DNA from 2 places in the Streptomyces sp. NPDC059909 genome. Region 1 is predicted to be linked to the other one. Evidence: riboswitches for the same ligand, from Rfam matches in the RefSeq annotation. Region 1 holds a riboswitch; the other holds the start of a gene.

Region 1 (7,761 bases):
CAGCAGGGAGCGCCGGGCCGCGTACTCGCCGCCCAGCGGCTGGACGAAGCCCGCCAGCTGCGGCCAGTGCAGATTCAGCAGCGGCCGCGCCACCAGCTCCGTCACCCGGCCGCCCTGCCCCGCGGCCGTGCCGAGCGGACGGTCGTACATCGCCTTCACGAACTGCACGTCCGGCTCGGTCAGCAGCGGGCCGACGATCCCGGACACGAAGTCCGCCGAGAACTCCTTCAGGTCCGCGTCCACGAAACAGACGATGTCGCCGGTCGTCACCAGCAGCGACCGCCACAGCACCTCGCCCTTGCCGGGCACGGCCGGTATCCGCGGGAGTATCGCGTCCCGGTGCACGACCCGCGCACCCGCCGCGGCCGCCACCTCGGACGTACGGTCCGTGGAGCCCGAGTCGACGACCACGAGCTCGTCCACGAGCGGCACCGCGTCCGTCATCAGCTCACGGCGGATCACGGAGACGATCTCGCCGACGGTCGCCTCCTCGTTCAGCGCAGGGAGCACCACACTGATCGTGGTTCCCCGCTTCGCGGCGACGAGCTGGTCGAGCGGGCGGTCTGCCACGGACCAGGACCGCCGGGCCAGCCAGCGCTCCACCTCTTCCAGCACCTGATCTCCATCTCGCGGATCGGACGACCATCTCAGACGTCCGGGGGTTCGGTTACAGTCTTGAACAACGCGGACGACCCTCGCATGCCGGGGTCGTCGTCACGCCGACAATCACATACCGCTCATCCAGAGGGGCAGAGGGAAACGGCCCGTTGAAGCCCCGGCAACCCTCCAGCCGGCCACGCGGCGGATGCCGCATATCGACACTGTGTCGCGATCATCGCGCGCGAGGCTCCCGGCTAGGGAAGGTGCCAAATCCGTCTCATGGCGAGATGCGCCATGAGGAAGATGAGGAGAAAGGGCCTCGCCTCCATGGCTGTAGAGACAGTTGCACCCACCACCGACACCGTCGATCTGGGCCCGGCCTCCGGCCTTTCGTGCCGCGAATGCGGCGAGCGGTTCGCGCTCGGTCCGATCTTCGCCTGCGAACTGTGTTTCGGTCCGCTCGAAGTCGCGTACGACCTGCCGAGCGGCAGCCCCGATGAGGCCGCAGCCCTGCGCAAGCAGATCGAGAACGGCCCCGCCAACATCTGGCGCTACGCGCCGCTCCTCCCCGTCCCCGCCGACGTGGCGAGCAAGCCGAACCTGAACCCGGGCTGGACCAAGCTCGTCCAGGCCGACAACCTCGCCCGCGAGCTGGGCGTGGAGCCGGGCAAGCTCTTCGTCAAGGACGACTCCGGCAACCCGACGCACTCCTTCAAGGACCGCGTCGTCGCCCAGGCCCTGGAGGCCGCTCGCGCCTTCGGCTTCACCACGCTCTCCTGCTCCTCCACCGGCAACCTCGCGGGCGCGGTCGGTGCCGCGGCCGCCCGCGCGGGCTTCCGCTCCTGCGTGTTCATCCCGCACGACCTGGAGCAGGGCAAGGTCGTCATGGCCGCGGTCTACGGCGGCGAGCTCGTCGGCATCGAGGGCAACTACGACGACGTCAACCGCTTCTGCTCCGAGCTCATCGGCGACCCGCTGGGCGAGGGCTGGGGCTTCGTCAACGTCAACCTGCGGCCGTACTACGGCGAGGGCTCGAAGACGCTCGCGTACGAGATCTGCGAGCAGCTCGGCTGGCAGCTGCCCGACCAGATCGTCATCCCCATCGCCTCCGGCTCCCAGCTCACGAAGATCGACAAGGGTCTGCAGGAGCTCATCAAGCTCGGCCTCGTGGAGGACAAGCCCTACAAGATCTTCGGCGCCCAGGCGGAGGGCTGCTCCCCGGTGTCCGTGGCCTTCAAGGCCGGCCACGACGTCGTACGGCCGCAGAAGCCGGACACCATCGCCAAGTCGCTGGCGATCGGCAACCCGGCCGACGGCCCGTACGTGCTGGACATCTGCCGCCGCACCGGCGGTGCCGTCGAGGACGTGACCGACGAGCAGATCGTGGACGCGATCAAGCTGCTGGCCCGCACCGAGGGCATCTTCACCGAGACCGCGGGCGGGACGACCCTCGGCGTGGCGAAGAAACTGATCGAGGCCGGCGTCATCGACCCGTCCCTCACGACGGTGGTCGTCAATACGGGTGACGGCCTGAAGACCCTGGACGCGGTGGCCCCCACGACGGGCATGTCCGCAGTCATTAGCCCCAACCTGGACTCTTTCCGAGAGGCTGGCCTCGCATGAGTGTCAACGTCCGCATCCCCACCATCCTCCGTACGTACACGGGCGGCCAGGCCGAGGTCCCGGCGGAGGGCGCGACCCTCGCCGAGGTCATCGCGGACCTGGAGAAGAACCACACGGGCATCGCGGCCCGTGTCCTGGACGACCAGGGCAAGCTGCGCCGCTTCGTGAACGTGTACGTCAACGACGACGACGTGCGCTTCGAGCAGGGCCTGGAGACGGCGACGCCGGACGGCGCGGGTGTCTCGATCATTCCGGCCGTCGCCGGAGGCTGACCGCAGGCCGCCGGCCCGTCGGCGATCGGCCCTCGGCCACCACACAGAGTCAACAGAATTGCCCCCTCCGCAAGCTAAGCGGAGGGGGCAATTCTGCATGGTTGAGCGCGGTAGAGTTGGGGAAGTCCCCTCCGCTGCTTGTGCCAGATGCATATGAGAATGCGTCCGCGCGCGACAAGAAGCAGCCAAAGTGTTCGAGCTTGTTGCGCACTAAGTGCGCTTTGTCCGGCCCGACTTGCCCGGGAATGCTCGGAATTCCATGAATTATCCGTTCGGTCGTGCCCAGAATTCTCGTCCGATTGACCTGTTGCAGACGGCAGTTGGACAGATACATTCAGCCGCGGTCGACGCGTTCCGGCGCACATCCACGCCTCTTCGTGGGTGAGGTCTGACCCGGGTCCGCGAAGTGCGGTCCTGTGCAAGGGCCAGTAATAGGGGAGTTAGGCATGGCTCAGGGCACCGTCAAGTGGTTCAACGCGGAGAAGGGGTACGGCTTCATCGCGGTCGACGGTGGTGCGGATGTTTTCGTCCACTACAGCGCGATCCAGATGGACGGTTACCGCACCCTGGAGGAGGGCCAGCGGGTCGAGTTCGAGATCTCGCAGGGTCAGAAGGGGCCGCAGGCGGACATGGTCCGTTTGGCCGGCTGAAGCGCCGACCGACTGCAGCGACGTAGCGGAGGGCCCGTACCTGGGACTGGGGTACGGGCCCTCTGTCGTGCCCGTCACCGGGTGCGGCCGACCGCCGCCCCCGAACGGCCGGGCCTCGAACAGCGGCCGCCACCCCTCGCAGACGCTTCTGGGGGCGGGTTGCGCCCTCCCGTCACCCGACCACCACCCCCCAACGGGCCCGCTTCGCGGGCGCGCCTTGCACTCTCTCTGCCCGAGTGCTAATCATTGGCGTTAGCACTCTCCGAGTGAGAGTGACAACGAAGGACCGGGTCGGTGAGGCCCGCAGGCCGGGTGGGGCAAGGAACCACAAGGCATGCAGGCCGTCCGTCGCGGGCGCCAACGCGGTCCGGAGAAATCCACCCCAGTCCGGGAGGACCACTTCACATGGCCAAGATCATCGCGTTCGACGAGGAGGCACGGCGCGGTCTCGAGCGCGGGATGAACCAGCTCGCCGACGCCGTCAAGGTCACCCTTGGCCCCAAGGGCCGGAACGTCGTCCTCGAGAAGAAGTGGGGCGCCCCCACGATCACCAACGATGGTGTTTCCATCGCCAAGGAGATCGAGCTCGAGGACCCGTACGAGAAGATCGGCGCCGAGCTGGTCAAGGAAGTCGCCAAGAAGACGGACGACGTCGCCGGTGACGGTACGACCACCGCGACCGTTCTCGCCCAGGCACTCGTCCGCGAGGGCCTGCGCAACGTGGCGGCCGGCGCCAACCCCATGGCTCTGAAGCGCGGCATCGAGAAGGCCGTCGAGGCCGTCTCCGGCGCCCTGCTCGAGCAGGCCAAGGATGTCGAGACCAAGGAGCAGATCGCTTCCACGGCCTCCATCTCCGCCGCCGACACCCAGATCGGCGAGCTCATCGCCGAGGCGATGGACAAGGTCGGCAAGGAAGGCGTCATCACCGTCGAGGAGTCCCAGACCTTCGGTCTGGAGCTGGAGCTCACCGAGGGTATGCGCTTCGACAAGGGCTACATCTCGGCGTACTTCGCCACCGACATGGAGCGTATGGAGTCGTCCCTGGACGACCCGTACATCCTGATCGTCAACTCCAAGGTCTCTTCGGTGAAGGACCTGCTCCCGCTGCTGGAGAAGGTCATGCAGTCGGGCAAGCCGCTGCTGATCATCGCCGAGGACGTCGAGGGCGAGGCCCTGTCGACCCTGGTCGTCAACAAGATCCGCGGCACCTTCAAGTCCGTCGCCGTCAAGGCCCCGGGCTTCGGCGACCGCCGCAAGGCCATGCTCGGTGACATCGCCATCCTCACCGGTGGCACGGTCATCTCCGAGGAGGTCGGCCTCAAGCTCGAGAACGCGGGCCTGGACCTGCTGGGCCGCGCCCGCAAGGTCGTCATCACCAAGGACGAGACCACGATCGTCGACGGTGCCGGTGACAGCGACCAGGTTGCCGGTCGCGTCAACCAGATCCGTGCCGAGATCGAGAACTCCGACTCGGACTACGACCGCGAGAAGCTCCAGGAGCGCCTGGCGAAGCTGGCCGGCGGCGTGGCCGTCATCAAGGCCGGTGCCGCGACCGAGGTCGAGCTCAAGGAGCGCAAGCACCGCATCGAGGACGCCGTCCGCAACGCGAAGGCGGCCGTCGAGGAGGGCATCGTCGCCGGTGGTGGCGTGGCTCTCATCCAGGCTTCCACGGTCTTCGAGAAGCTCGAGCTCGACCTGACGGGCGACGAGGCCACGGGTGCCGCGATCGTGAAGCTGGCCCTGGAGGCCCCGCTGAAGCAGATCGCGATCAACGCCGGCCTCGAGGGCGGCGTCGTGGCGGAGAAGGTCCGCAACCTGCCGACCGGTCACGGCCTCAACGCCGCGACCAACGAGTACGTCGACCTCATCGCCGAGGGCATCATCGACCCGGCGAAGGTCACCCGCTCGGCCCTGCAGAACGCGGCCTCCATCGCCGCGCTGTTCCTCACCACCGAGGCCGTCATCGCCGACAAGCCGGAGAAGGCCGCCGCGGCCGCTCCGGGCGGCATGCCGGGCGGTGACATGGACTTCTGATCGACCTCTGGTTGATCAACTGTCCTGAGTACCGAGGGCGGCACCCCTACTCCCAGGGGGGTGCCGCCCTCGGGCGTTCCCGTGGCCGGTGGGGGTTCCCGACGAGACACAGGCCGTCACCGCCGCGCGCCTCGCCAACGACCACTACGCGGAAGTCGTACGCGCCCAGCCCGCGCGCTTCTCCGCATTCGCCGCGCTGCCGACGCTGCTGCCGCGCGCCGACGCGCACGTCCCGTGGGAGGCCCCGGACATCACCGAGTTGCCGACGGTCGCGGCACGCCGCATGTTCTACGACACCGTCGCCCACGGCCACGAACCCGCGCTGCGTGCCGCGGCCGAGTCGTACGGCACGGAGCGGCTGATGCTCGGCACGGACTTCCCGTACCAGACGGGCGACGGTCTGCGCCGGGCCGTCAGGTTCATCGAGGAGACGTGGTGCCGGAGGAGGCGGAAGCGGTGCTGGAGGCGGGCGCGGAGCCGCTGCCTGCAGGCCACGGCGGCGTAGGCGTTCGGCGGCGCAGCCCGTGAGCTTCTCGGTGCCGCGGCGACGGTTCCCGCGATGCGGCATTCCGGATTTCCGTGGTGGATTCGGGAAGGCTCGGTCACCAATTCGTGAAGCTCGGGCGAGACGCTGGGTCCAGTCCAGCGCTCTCGCGCTTCTCACTCGGGGGAACTTCAGATGACCAAGCACATCCGCCGTGGCGTCCGCAGAGGCGCCGTCGTGCTCGCCGCCGTGTCCGCACTCGCTCTGACGGCCTGTGGGCCCGAGGGGCACCGGTCCGACCAGACCGGCGCCGGGGCCGAAGCGCCGCCCGCGAGCGCGAGCCCGTCCAAGCCCGCGAGCCCGTCCAAGCCCGCGAGCCCGTCCAAGCCCGCGAGCCCGTCGAAGCCGGCCACCCCCAAGGGCACGCCCGGCAAGGGCTCGTCCGGCGGCACCGATGACTCTTCGGCGCCCGACCCCGACTACGCGGTCTTTCCGTGCAGCACGTACGACGTGAAGTTCACCGCGACCCTCGCCGAGCGCACGACGAGCAGCTACCTGCTGAAGATCACCAACAAGAGCGGCAAGCCGTGCAAGGCGATGGACTACCCCGTCGTGACCTTCGGCGACCTGGACGGCGCGGCGACCGAGCGCACGGGGACGCACCCCGGCACCGACATCCTGCTCAAGCCGGGCCAGTCTGCGTACGCCGGGCTCATGGGCGGCGTGAACGACGGCACGGGCCGGACCGTCAACTCGATCGCCATGACCATGAACACGCACTCCGACCTGGAGCAGGTGCCGCTCAAGGCGTCGACCCCCGGCATGTACGTGGCCCCCGACCCGTCGGTGACCGCGTGGGTGAACAACGCTGAGGACGCCCTCAGCCTGTAGGCGGCTCGCGGTGCGTGACCCGGATCTTGGGCTGGCTGTGCGGACCCTGCTCCCAGTCGTCCATCAGGCGGGCGGCCAGCCCGTGGCTGCTCGCGACATCGATGAGCGTTTCGGTGCGGTAGTAGAAGTCCTCGCGCAGTACGTGGTGTTCCTTGCCCGCGGTGCGGTTGAAGGTGAAGTCGAAGAAGCCGTGTGGGGCGAGGACCCGTCCCACATGGGCCAGGCACTCGTCGATGACCTCGATCGGCGAGTGGGAGAACACGCTGTGCGCGTGCACCACGGTGAAGTACCCGGAGGGCAGAGCGGCCAGGCGCAGGTCACGGACCACGCTCAGGTGCGGAAGCTTGTCCTGCAACTGTCGGCGCGCGACCGTCTCCTGTGCGGCGATCAGGATCTCGGGGGAGATGTCGATCCCGTAGTAGTGGCCGACGTCGAGGTAGTCGATGAGGCGCCAGCCCGCGCGCAGATTGCCGCAGCCGATCTCCAGCAGTCGGTCGTCGGCCCGCAGCCCGTGCCGGCGGAGGTAGTCGTACTGGAGCTGTCCCATGGCGAGCCAGCGGTGATGGGTCCTGCTCCCGACGGCGGAGTCCGGACTGATCGCGCTGTCCGCCTTCATCACGGCCCGGTAGAAGGACGCGTGGTCGTCCGTGGACCACATCAGCCTCAGGTTGCGGCCGAGCCGGCGCACGTGCTGCGGGATGCGGTCCGGGTGCCGCAGGGCGTAGCGGAGTTTGTGGGCGAGGGCGGCGCGGTTGGTGGCGCTGCTCTTGCCCTCGCTCTTGCTCTTGCCATCGCTCGTGCCCTGGCCGTGGTCCGTGGCCTGTGCCATGTCGCCGGTCCTCCTGCGTCGGTCGCCGCCTTGTAGGCCACCATGCGACGGGTCGGCGCCCGGGGCGACCGCGGGCGACCGTTCAGAGCACGTAGACACTGTCTGCGTAGCTGAGGTGGACAGTGTCCATGCATCAGCCGCCGCGCGTCGTCGCGGGCGCGCTGTGGGCCAACCTGCGCGGCATCGCCCAGCTGTGGGGGTGGGGCAGCCTCCCGCTCGTGATGGGGGCCGACGACGTCGAGCCGCTGCTGCGGGCCGCGCTCGACGCCCACCTCGGCGTGCGCGGAGGCCCGATGAACCAGGGGCGGGTGCAGCGCCTCACCCTCGCCGGCAGCACCACCGGCGCCGTGATCGTCGCCCTCGACGGGACCGCCCTGA
Region 2 (7,761 bases), on a different contig from region 1:
GATAAGCGACCGACATAATGTCGGTCGTGGCGACAGCAACGACAGTAGAAACCGGGCACGCGCACCCGTCGGTCAATCGGCCGAACCTCACCAGCGTCGGAACCATCATCTGGCTGAGTTCCGAGCTGATGTTCTTCGCGGCCCTCTTCGCGATGTACTTCACCCTGCGATCGGTGATGGGTGCCGAGTACTGGACAGAACAGGCTTCGTTCCTGAACTTCCCGTTCTCGGCGACCAACACCACGATCCTGGTGCTCTCCTCCCTCACCTGCCAGCTCGGCGTCTTCGCCGCCGAGCGCGGTGACGTGAAGAAGCTGCGCACCTGGTTCGTGATCACGTTCGTGATGGGTGCGATCTTCATCGGCGGCCAGGTGTTCGAGTACACCGAGCTGGTCAAGCACGAGGGCCTGTCGCTCTCGTCCGGCCCGTACGGCTCGGTCTTCTACCTGACCACCGGCTTCCATGGTCTGCACGTGACGGGCGGTCTCATCGCCTTCCTGCTGGTTCTCGGCAGGACGTACGCGGCCAAGAGGTTCACCCACGAGCAGGCAACCGCCGCCATCGTCGTGTCCTACTACTGGCACTTCGTCGATGTCGTCTGGATCGGCCTCTTCGCCACGATCTACATGATCAAGTAGCCGGGCTCGCTCCCGCACCCATTCCAGAAGCATCGACGCAGAAGATCCTGACACCGGGGTAATCCGTGAAAAAGCTCTCCGCACGACGACGCCATCCGCTGGCGGCGGTCGTCGTCCTACTCCTCGCGCTGGCGGCCACTGGGGGGCTGTACGCCGCGTTCGCACCCGCGGACAAGGCGCAGGCCGATGAAACCGCCCAGTCCCTCGCCATCGAGGAGGGCAAGAAGCTCTACTCCGTCGGCTGCGCCAGCTGCCACGGAACCGGCGGTCAGGGCACCTCAGACGGCCCGTCCCTGGTAGGCGTCGGCTCCGCCGCAGTGGACTTCCAGGTCGGCACCGGCCGTATGCCCGCGCAGCAGCCGGGCGCTCAGGTGCCGAAGAAGAAGGTCATCTACAAGCAGGCCGAGATCGACCTGCTCTCGGCGTACATCGCCTCCCTCGGAGCCGGCCCGGTCACGCCGACCGAGAAGCAGTACAGCCCGGAAGGGGCCAACATCGCCAACGGCGGTGACCTGTTCCGCACCAACTGCGCCCAGTGCCACAACTTCACCGGTGAGGGCGGCGCCCTGACCCACGGCAAGTACGCGCCGAACCTCGCGGGCTCGAGCCCGAAGCACATCTACGAGGCCATGCAGACCGGCCCGCAGAACATGCCCTCCTTCCCCGACACCACCATGCCGGAGCAGGAGAAGAGGGACATCATCGCGTACCTCCAGACCGTGAACAGTGGTGAGTCCGAGAACCCCGGTGGCCTGAAGCTGGGTGGACTCGGCCCGGTCACCGAGGGTCTGTTCGCCTGGATCTTCGGTCTGGGTGCCTTGATCGCAGTCGCCATCTGGGTCGCGGCCCACACCGCTAAGGCCAAGAAGTCATGAGTAGCCAAGACATTCCAGAAGAGACCCTGCCCTCGGAGCAGGAGCACGCGCGCGGAGCGGTGGCCGTCAAGGAGGATCCGTTCGCGGATCCCGGCCTGCCGCCGCACAAGCCGCGCATCCAGGACATCGACGAGCGGGCCGCCAAGCGGTCCGAGCGCACGGTCGCCCTCCTGTTCACGCTGTCGATGCTCGCCACGATCGGCTTCATCGCGTCGTACGTGATCTTCCCGGTCGACGAGATCGTCTACATCTGGCCGATCGGTCACATCAGCGCGCTGAACTTCGCGCTCGGTATGACGCTCGGCATCGCGCTGTTCTGCATCGGCGCGGGCGCCGTCCACTGGGCGCGCACCCTGATGTCCGACGTGGAGATCACGGACGAGCGGCACCCGATCGCCGCCGAGCCGGAGGTCCGGGCCAAGGTCCACGCCGACTTCGCGGCCGGTGCCGAGGAGTCCGGCTTCGGCCGGCGCAAGCTGATCCGCAACACGATGTTCGGTGCGCTGGCCATGGTGCCGCTCTCCGGCGTGATGCTGCTGCGCGACCTGGGTCCGCTGCCCGAGGAGAAGCTGTTCCACACGCTGTGGGCCAAGGGCAAGCAGCTCATCAACATGAACACGCACGAGCCGCTGCGCCCGGAGGACATCCCGGTCGGTTCGCTGACCTTCGCGATGCCCGAGGGCCTGAGCGAGCACGACCACAACTTCCAGACGCAGATCGCCAAGGCCGCCCTGATGATCGTCCGGATCCAGCCGGACGAGATCAAGGACAAGCGCGAGCTCGAGTGGTCGCACGACGGCATCGTGGCGTACTCGAAGATCTGCACCCACGTCGGCTGCCCGATCTCCCTGTACGAGCAGCAGACGCACCACGTGCTCTGCCCGTGCCACCAGTCCACCTTCGACCTCTCCGACGGCGCCCGCGTCATCTTCGGCCCGGCCGGTCACGCCCTTCCGCAGCTGCGGATCGGTGTGAATGACGAAGGCTTCCTCGAGGCGCTCGGCGACTTCGAAGAGCCCGTCGGTCCTGCCTTCTGGGAGCGCGGATGAGTACTACGGCAACTGACGCGAAGCGCAAGGCACCCGCCGGCGAGCGGGTGGCCGACTGGGCCGACGGCCGCCTGGGGATCTACTCCCTGGCCAAGGCCAACATGCGCAAGATCTTCCCGGACCACTGGTCCTTCATGCTGGGTGAGGTCGCGCTCTACAGCTTCATCATCATCATCCTCACGGGTGTGTACCTGACGCTGTTCTTCCACCCGTCGATGAACGAGGTGGAGTACCACGGCTCGTACGTGCCGATGCAGGGTGTCCTGATGTCGGAGGCGTACGCCTCGACGCTGGACATCAGCTTCGACGTGCGTGGCGGTCTGCTCATCCGGCAGATCCACCACTGGGCCGCCCTGATCTTCCTCGCGGCGATGTTCGTGCACATGATGCGCGTCTTCTTCACGGGCGCCTTCCGCAAGCCGCGTGAGGTCAACTGGCTGTTCGGCTTCCTGCTGTTCGTCCTGGGTATGTTCACCGGTTTCACCGGCTACTCGCTCCCGGACGACCTGCTCTCCGGCACCGGTGTCCGCTTCACGCAGGGCGCGATCCTGTCCATGCCGGTCGTCGGCACGTACATCTCGATGTTCATGTTCGGCGGAGAGTTCCCCGGCGGCGACTTCGTCGCCCGGTTCTACTCGATCCACATCCTGCTGCTGCCGGGCATCATGCTCGGCCTGCTGGCGGCGCACCTGATCCTGGTCTTCTACCACAAGCACACGCAGTTCGCGGGCCCGGGCCGGACGAACAAGAACGTCGTGGGCATGCCGCTGCTGCCGATCTACACGGCCAAGGCCGGAGGCTTCTTCTTCCTGGTCTTCGGTGTGATCGCGGTGATCGCGGCGGTCGCCCAGATCAACCCGATCTGGGTCATCGGCCCCTACCGTCCGGACCAGGTGTCCACCGGCGCCCAGCCCGACTGGTACATGGGCTTCGCCGAGGGTCTGATCCGCTTCATGCCGGGCTGGGAGATCAACCTCTGGGGCCACACGCTGGTCCTGGGCGTGTTCATCCCGCTGATGCTCTTCGGAGTCGCGCTTGCGGCGATCGCGGTGTACCCGTTCTTCGAGTCCTGGCTCACCGGGGACAAGCGCGAGCACCACATCGCGGACCGGCCGCGCAACGCGCCGACCCGTACCGGGTTCGGTGTGGCCTGGGTCACCATGTACATGATCATGCTGGTCGGTGGTGGAAACGACCTCTGGGCGACCCACTTCAACCTGTCGATCAACGCGATCACCTGGTTCGTCCGGATCTTCTTCATCGTCGGCCCGGTCATCGCGTTCATCGTGACCAAGCGGATCTGCCTGGGTCTGCAGCGGCGCGACCACGACAAGGTGCTGCACGGACGTGAGTCCGGCATCATCAAGCGGCTGCCGCACGGTGAGTTCGTCGAGATCCACGAGCCGCTCAGCCAGGGCGACCGCTACAAGCTCACCGCGCACGAGCAGTACGAGCCGGTCGAGATCGGCCCGACGGTCGACAAGAACGGCGTCGAGCGCAAGGTCAAGAGCGGCGAGAAGCTCCGGGCGAAGCTCAGCAAGGGCTATTTCGGCGAGGGGAACCAGATCTCCAAGCCGACCGCCGAGGAGTACCAGGAGATCACGAGCGGCCACGGCCACCACTGATTCCCACCCACTGATCCGAGCGATCGCCACGGCAGGAGCCCCGTCCATTCACCGGACGGGGCTCTTTGCCGTCCCCCGGGATGGATAGGGTGGTGGCATTCCTGTACGAACGGACCCAGGAGCGACCATGAGCGCTGTGACCCCCGCTGGTGGGGGTACCCCCAGCGGAGCGAGGGGGAGCACTACCGCGGCGGGCCTCTCCTGGCCCTCCGTCCTGGACTCGCTGCTGTACGGGCGCGACCAGAGCGCCGACGCCACCGCATGGGCCATGGACCGGATCCTGCGGGGCGAGGCCACCGACGCGCAGATCGCCGGGTTCGCCGTCGCGCTCCGGGCCAAGGGCGAGACCGTCGAGGAGATCACCGGGCTCGTGCGGACGATGTACGACCACGCCCGGACCATCGACGTCCCCGGGCCGAGCGTCGACATCGTGGGCACGGGCGGCGACGGCGCCAAGACCGTCAACATCTCGACCATGTCCGCGATCGTGGTCGCCGGCACCGGAGCGAAGGTCGTCAAGCACGGTAACCGGGCCGCGTCCAGCGCGAGCGGTGCGTCCGACGTGCTCGAGAAGCTCGGCGTCAATCTGGAGCTGACGCCGGAGCGGGTCGCCGAGGTCGCGGAGGAAGCGGGCATCACCTTCTGCTTCGCCGTGAAGTTCCATCCCGCGCTGCGGCACGTGGCGGCGGCGCGCAAGGAACTCGGTATTCGTACGACGTTCAATTTCCTGGGGCCGCTGACCAACCCCGCCCGGGTGATGGCCCAGGCAACGGGCGTCGCCGACGCACGGATGGCGCCGATCATGGCCGGGGTGCTGGCCGAGCGCGGCTCCAGTGCGCTGGTCTTCCGCGGCGACGACGGCCTGGACGAGCTCACGACGACCGCGACCTCCCGGGTGTGGGTGGTCCGGGACGGCGCAGTGCGCGAAGAGGCCTTCGACCCCCGGGACGCCGGCATCGAACTGGTGCCGGTCGAGGCGCTGCGGGGCGCGGACGCCTCGTACAACGCGGATGTCGCGCGCCGGCTGCTGGCCGGCGAGACCGGTCCGGTGCGGGACGCGGTCCTGCTGAACTCGGCGGCCGCGCTCGCCGCCCTGGAGCCCGGCGAGGGCACTCTGGTGGACCAACTGCGGGCCGGGATCGCGAAGGCCGCGGAGTCCATCGACTCGGGCGAGGCACGCCGGGCGCTGGACCGGTGGGTGACGGCCAGCAACCGCTGAACCCGCCGCGCACGCCGACGGGATGTGGCGCAAGGCGCAGTCCACAGTGCGGACTGCGCCTTGCGCGTCCCCCGGCGTGTGGCAGGATGCTTTCCAAGGTCATGAGTGACAGCGATTACGGCCCCGGCCCGCTGTCCGGCAACCCTCCGTCCGTGGCGGGGTGCCCCGGGTGAAGACCAGGCCGTGGGCAACGAGGTCCACGGCAAGCGCGGACCCCTTGGACATCGGTGAATGTCACAGCCCTGGGGTCCTGGTCCTCAAGGGAGCAGTCTCGTGAGCAAGCGAATGCGCTAGGGCCCGCCGGCCCCCTTTTTCCACACCTCCGTACGAGCCGTTTCGCCGTACGTCGAGGCAACACCCGTATGCGGAGCGGCAGTTCCGCCGCTGTGCGGGTTCTTCACAGCCATTTCGCCTTTTCCTGCCGGGAGATACCGCCATGTCCGTGCGCCCTGACACCGTCGAAACCGTCGCCGCCGACGCGGCCGCCGACTCCGCTGCCGACCCCTGCTGTGCCGCTCCGCTGCCGGTGCTCGGCCGGGACGTCACCGTCCCGCTCGTCACCGGTGGCGAGGTCACCTACGCCGCCCTCGACTACGCGGCGAGCGCACCCGCCCTGCAGCGGGTCTGGGACGACGTGGCCGCGTACGCCCCGTACTACGGCAGCGTGCACCGCGGCGCCGGGTACCTGTCGCAGCTGTCCACGGACCTGTTCGAGAACAGCCGGGCAACGGTCCACGAGTTCCTCGACTGCCGCGAAGGCGACCAGGTCGTCTTCACCCGCTCGACGACGGACTCGCTGAACCTGCTGGCCCAGGCGCTCCCCGCCGACTGCCAGGTCTTCGTCTTCGAGACCGAGCACCACGCCTCCCTGCTGCCGTGGCGGGACGCGCGGGTGACCTACCTGAACGCGCCCCGCACACCCGGACAGGCCGTGCGGACCCTGGAACTGGCGCTCGCTGCCCGTGACCCGTACGGCCCCGCGCTGGTGTGCGTGACCGGCGCGTCGAACGTCACCGGTGAGCTGTGGCCCGTACGTGAACTCGCCGCCGCCGCACACGCCCACGGCGCCCGTATCGTCCTCGACGCCGCGCAACTCGCGCCGCACCACCCCGTCTCCGTACGGGACCTGGACGTCGACTGGGTCGCCTTCTCCGGGCACAAGCTGTACGCGCCCTTCGGCTCCGGTGTGCTCGCCGGGCGGGCGGACTGGCTGCAGGAGGCGGAGCCGTACCTCGCGGGCGGTGGCGCCTCGCGCAAGGTCGCGCGGCGCACGGACGGCGGTGTGGACGTCGACTGGCACACCACCGCCGCTCGCCACGAGGCCGGTTCGCCGAACGTCATCGGCGTCTACGCCATCGCGTCGGCGTGCAAGGCCCTGACTGCAGCCGGGTTCGAGTCGCTGGTCGCGCGCGAGCAGCACCTCGTCGCCACCGTCCGCGCGGGCCTCGCGGAGGTGCCCGAGGTCAAGGTCCTGTCGCTGTTCGGCGACGACACTTCCCCCGGCTCCGCCGGGGGGACCCCCAGGGTCGGCGTCATCTCCTTCGTGGTGGAGGGCTGGAACAGTTCGCACTTCGCCGCCGCGCTGTCCGCCGAGTACGGCATCGGCGTCCGTGACGGACTCTTCTGCGCCCACCCCCTGGTCCGCACCCTGCTGGGCAGCGACCCGCAGGAGGTCGGCGAGTGCGGGGCGCCGGAGGCCGAGCCGGGCGAGCGAAGCGAGGTGGGGGTCCTCCCGGCCGAAGGCTCGGGGAGGTCGCTGAACGCGATCCGGGTGAGCTTCGGGGCCGGTACGCCGGACGAGCACGTCGAGCGGTTCGTCCGGGCCGTGAAGGAGCTCGTCCGCGACGGCGCCAAGTGGGACTACCGCACCGAGGACGGGCGCTGCGTGCCCGCGGTCTGAGACACGGGCGAGCGCTCGGCCGCGCCGGCGAGGAATTCGCCTGCGCGGCCGAGCACTTCGCGCAGCGGGACGGGGCGGGGACGATCCAGGTGTACGCGTCCACGCCGACGGCACGCACTGTGCCCGCGAGCGCCGGCACCGGCCGCCCCGAACGCTGTGCGCGGTGGGCCACTTCGGCCGGGATCTTCCCGTGCGGGATCTGCCCGTCCAGGGTGCCTCAGAGGCCGGACGGGCCGGAAGGCGCCGCCGGCCCTACGCGTCGAGGCCGATCGCGAACGCCGCCTCCAGGTCGTGCTGCGAGTACGTACGGAACGCCACGTGCGTGTCCGTCGCCTCGACGCCCGGGATCTTGCTGATGCGGCCGGGGATGATGTCCGCCAGGTCCTCGTGCCGGGTGACCCGCACCATCGCGATCAGGTCGTACGTACCGGTGACGGAGTAGACCTCGCTGACGT

Evidence for each region. A riboswitch is a leader RNA that binds a small molecule or an ion and turns the genes downstream of it on or off. The one in region 1 is predicted to bind S-adenosylmethionine.
Region 2: another riboswitch for S-adenosylmethionine. It lies ahead of ACFV9O_RS19360 (aminotransferase class V-fold PLP-dependent enzyme); the one in region 1 lies ahead of thrC (threonine synthase).

The regions. Positions count from the first base shown of each region.
Region 1 covers NZ_JBHWKX010000009.1:67,063-74,823, reverse strand. Annotated here, with positions in the region: gene ACFV9O_RS09405 (glucosyl-3-phosphoglycerate synthase) at 1-615, opposite strand, end outside; SAM riboswitch class I at 735-910, shown strand; gene thrC (threonine synthase) at 904-2,223, shown strand; gene ACFV9O_RS09395 (MoaD/ThiS family protein) at 2,220-2,495, shown strand; gene ACFV9O_RS09390 (cold-shock protein) at 2,942-3,145, shown strand; gene groL (chaperonin GroEL) at 3,551-5,179, shown strand; gene ACFV9O_RS09380 (hypothetical protein) at 5,268-5,684, shown strand; gene ACFV9O_RS09375 (DUF4232 domain-containing protein) at 5,859-6,554, shown strand; gene ACFV9O_RS09370 (class I SAM-dependent methyltransferase) at 6,544-7,383, opposite strand; partial or broken gene ACFV9O_RS09365 (TetR/AcrR family transcriptional regulator) at 7,524-7,661, shown strand.
Region 2 covers NZ_JBHWKX010000026.1:55,552-63,312, reverse strand. Annotated here, with positions in the region: gene ACFV9O_RS19385 (heme-copper oxidase subunit III) at 18-638, shown strand; gene ACFV9O_RS19380 (c-type cytochrome) at 704-1,513, shown strand; gene ACFV9O_RS19375 (Rieske 2Fe-2S domain-containing protein) at 1,510-2,562, shown strand; gene ACFV9O_RS19370 (cytochrome bc complex cytochrome b subunit) at 2,559-4,187, shown strand; gene trpD (anthranilate phosphoribosyltransferase) at 4,315-5,406, shown strand; SAM riboswitch class IV at 5,504-5,621, shown strand; gene ACFV9O_RS19360 (aminotransferase class V-fold PLP-dependent enzyme) at 5,843-7,306, shown strand; partial or broken gene ACFV9O_RS19355 (hypothetical protein) at 7,422-7,478, opposite strand; gene ACFV9O_RS19350 (Lrp/AsnC ligand binding domain-containing protein) at 7,559-7,761, opposite strand, start outside.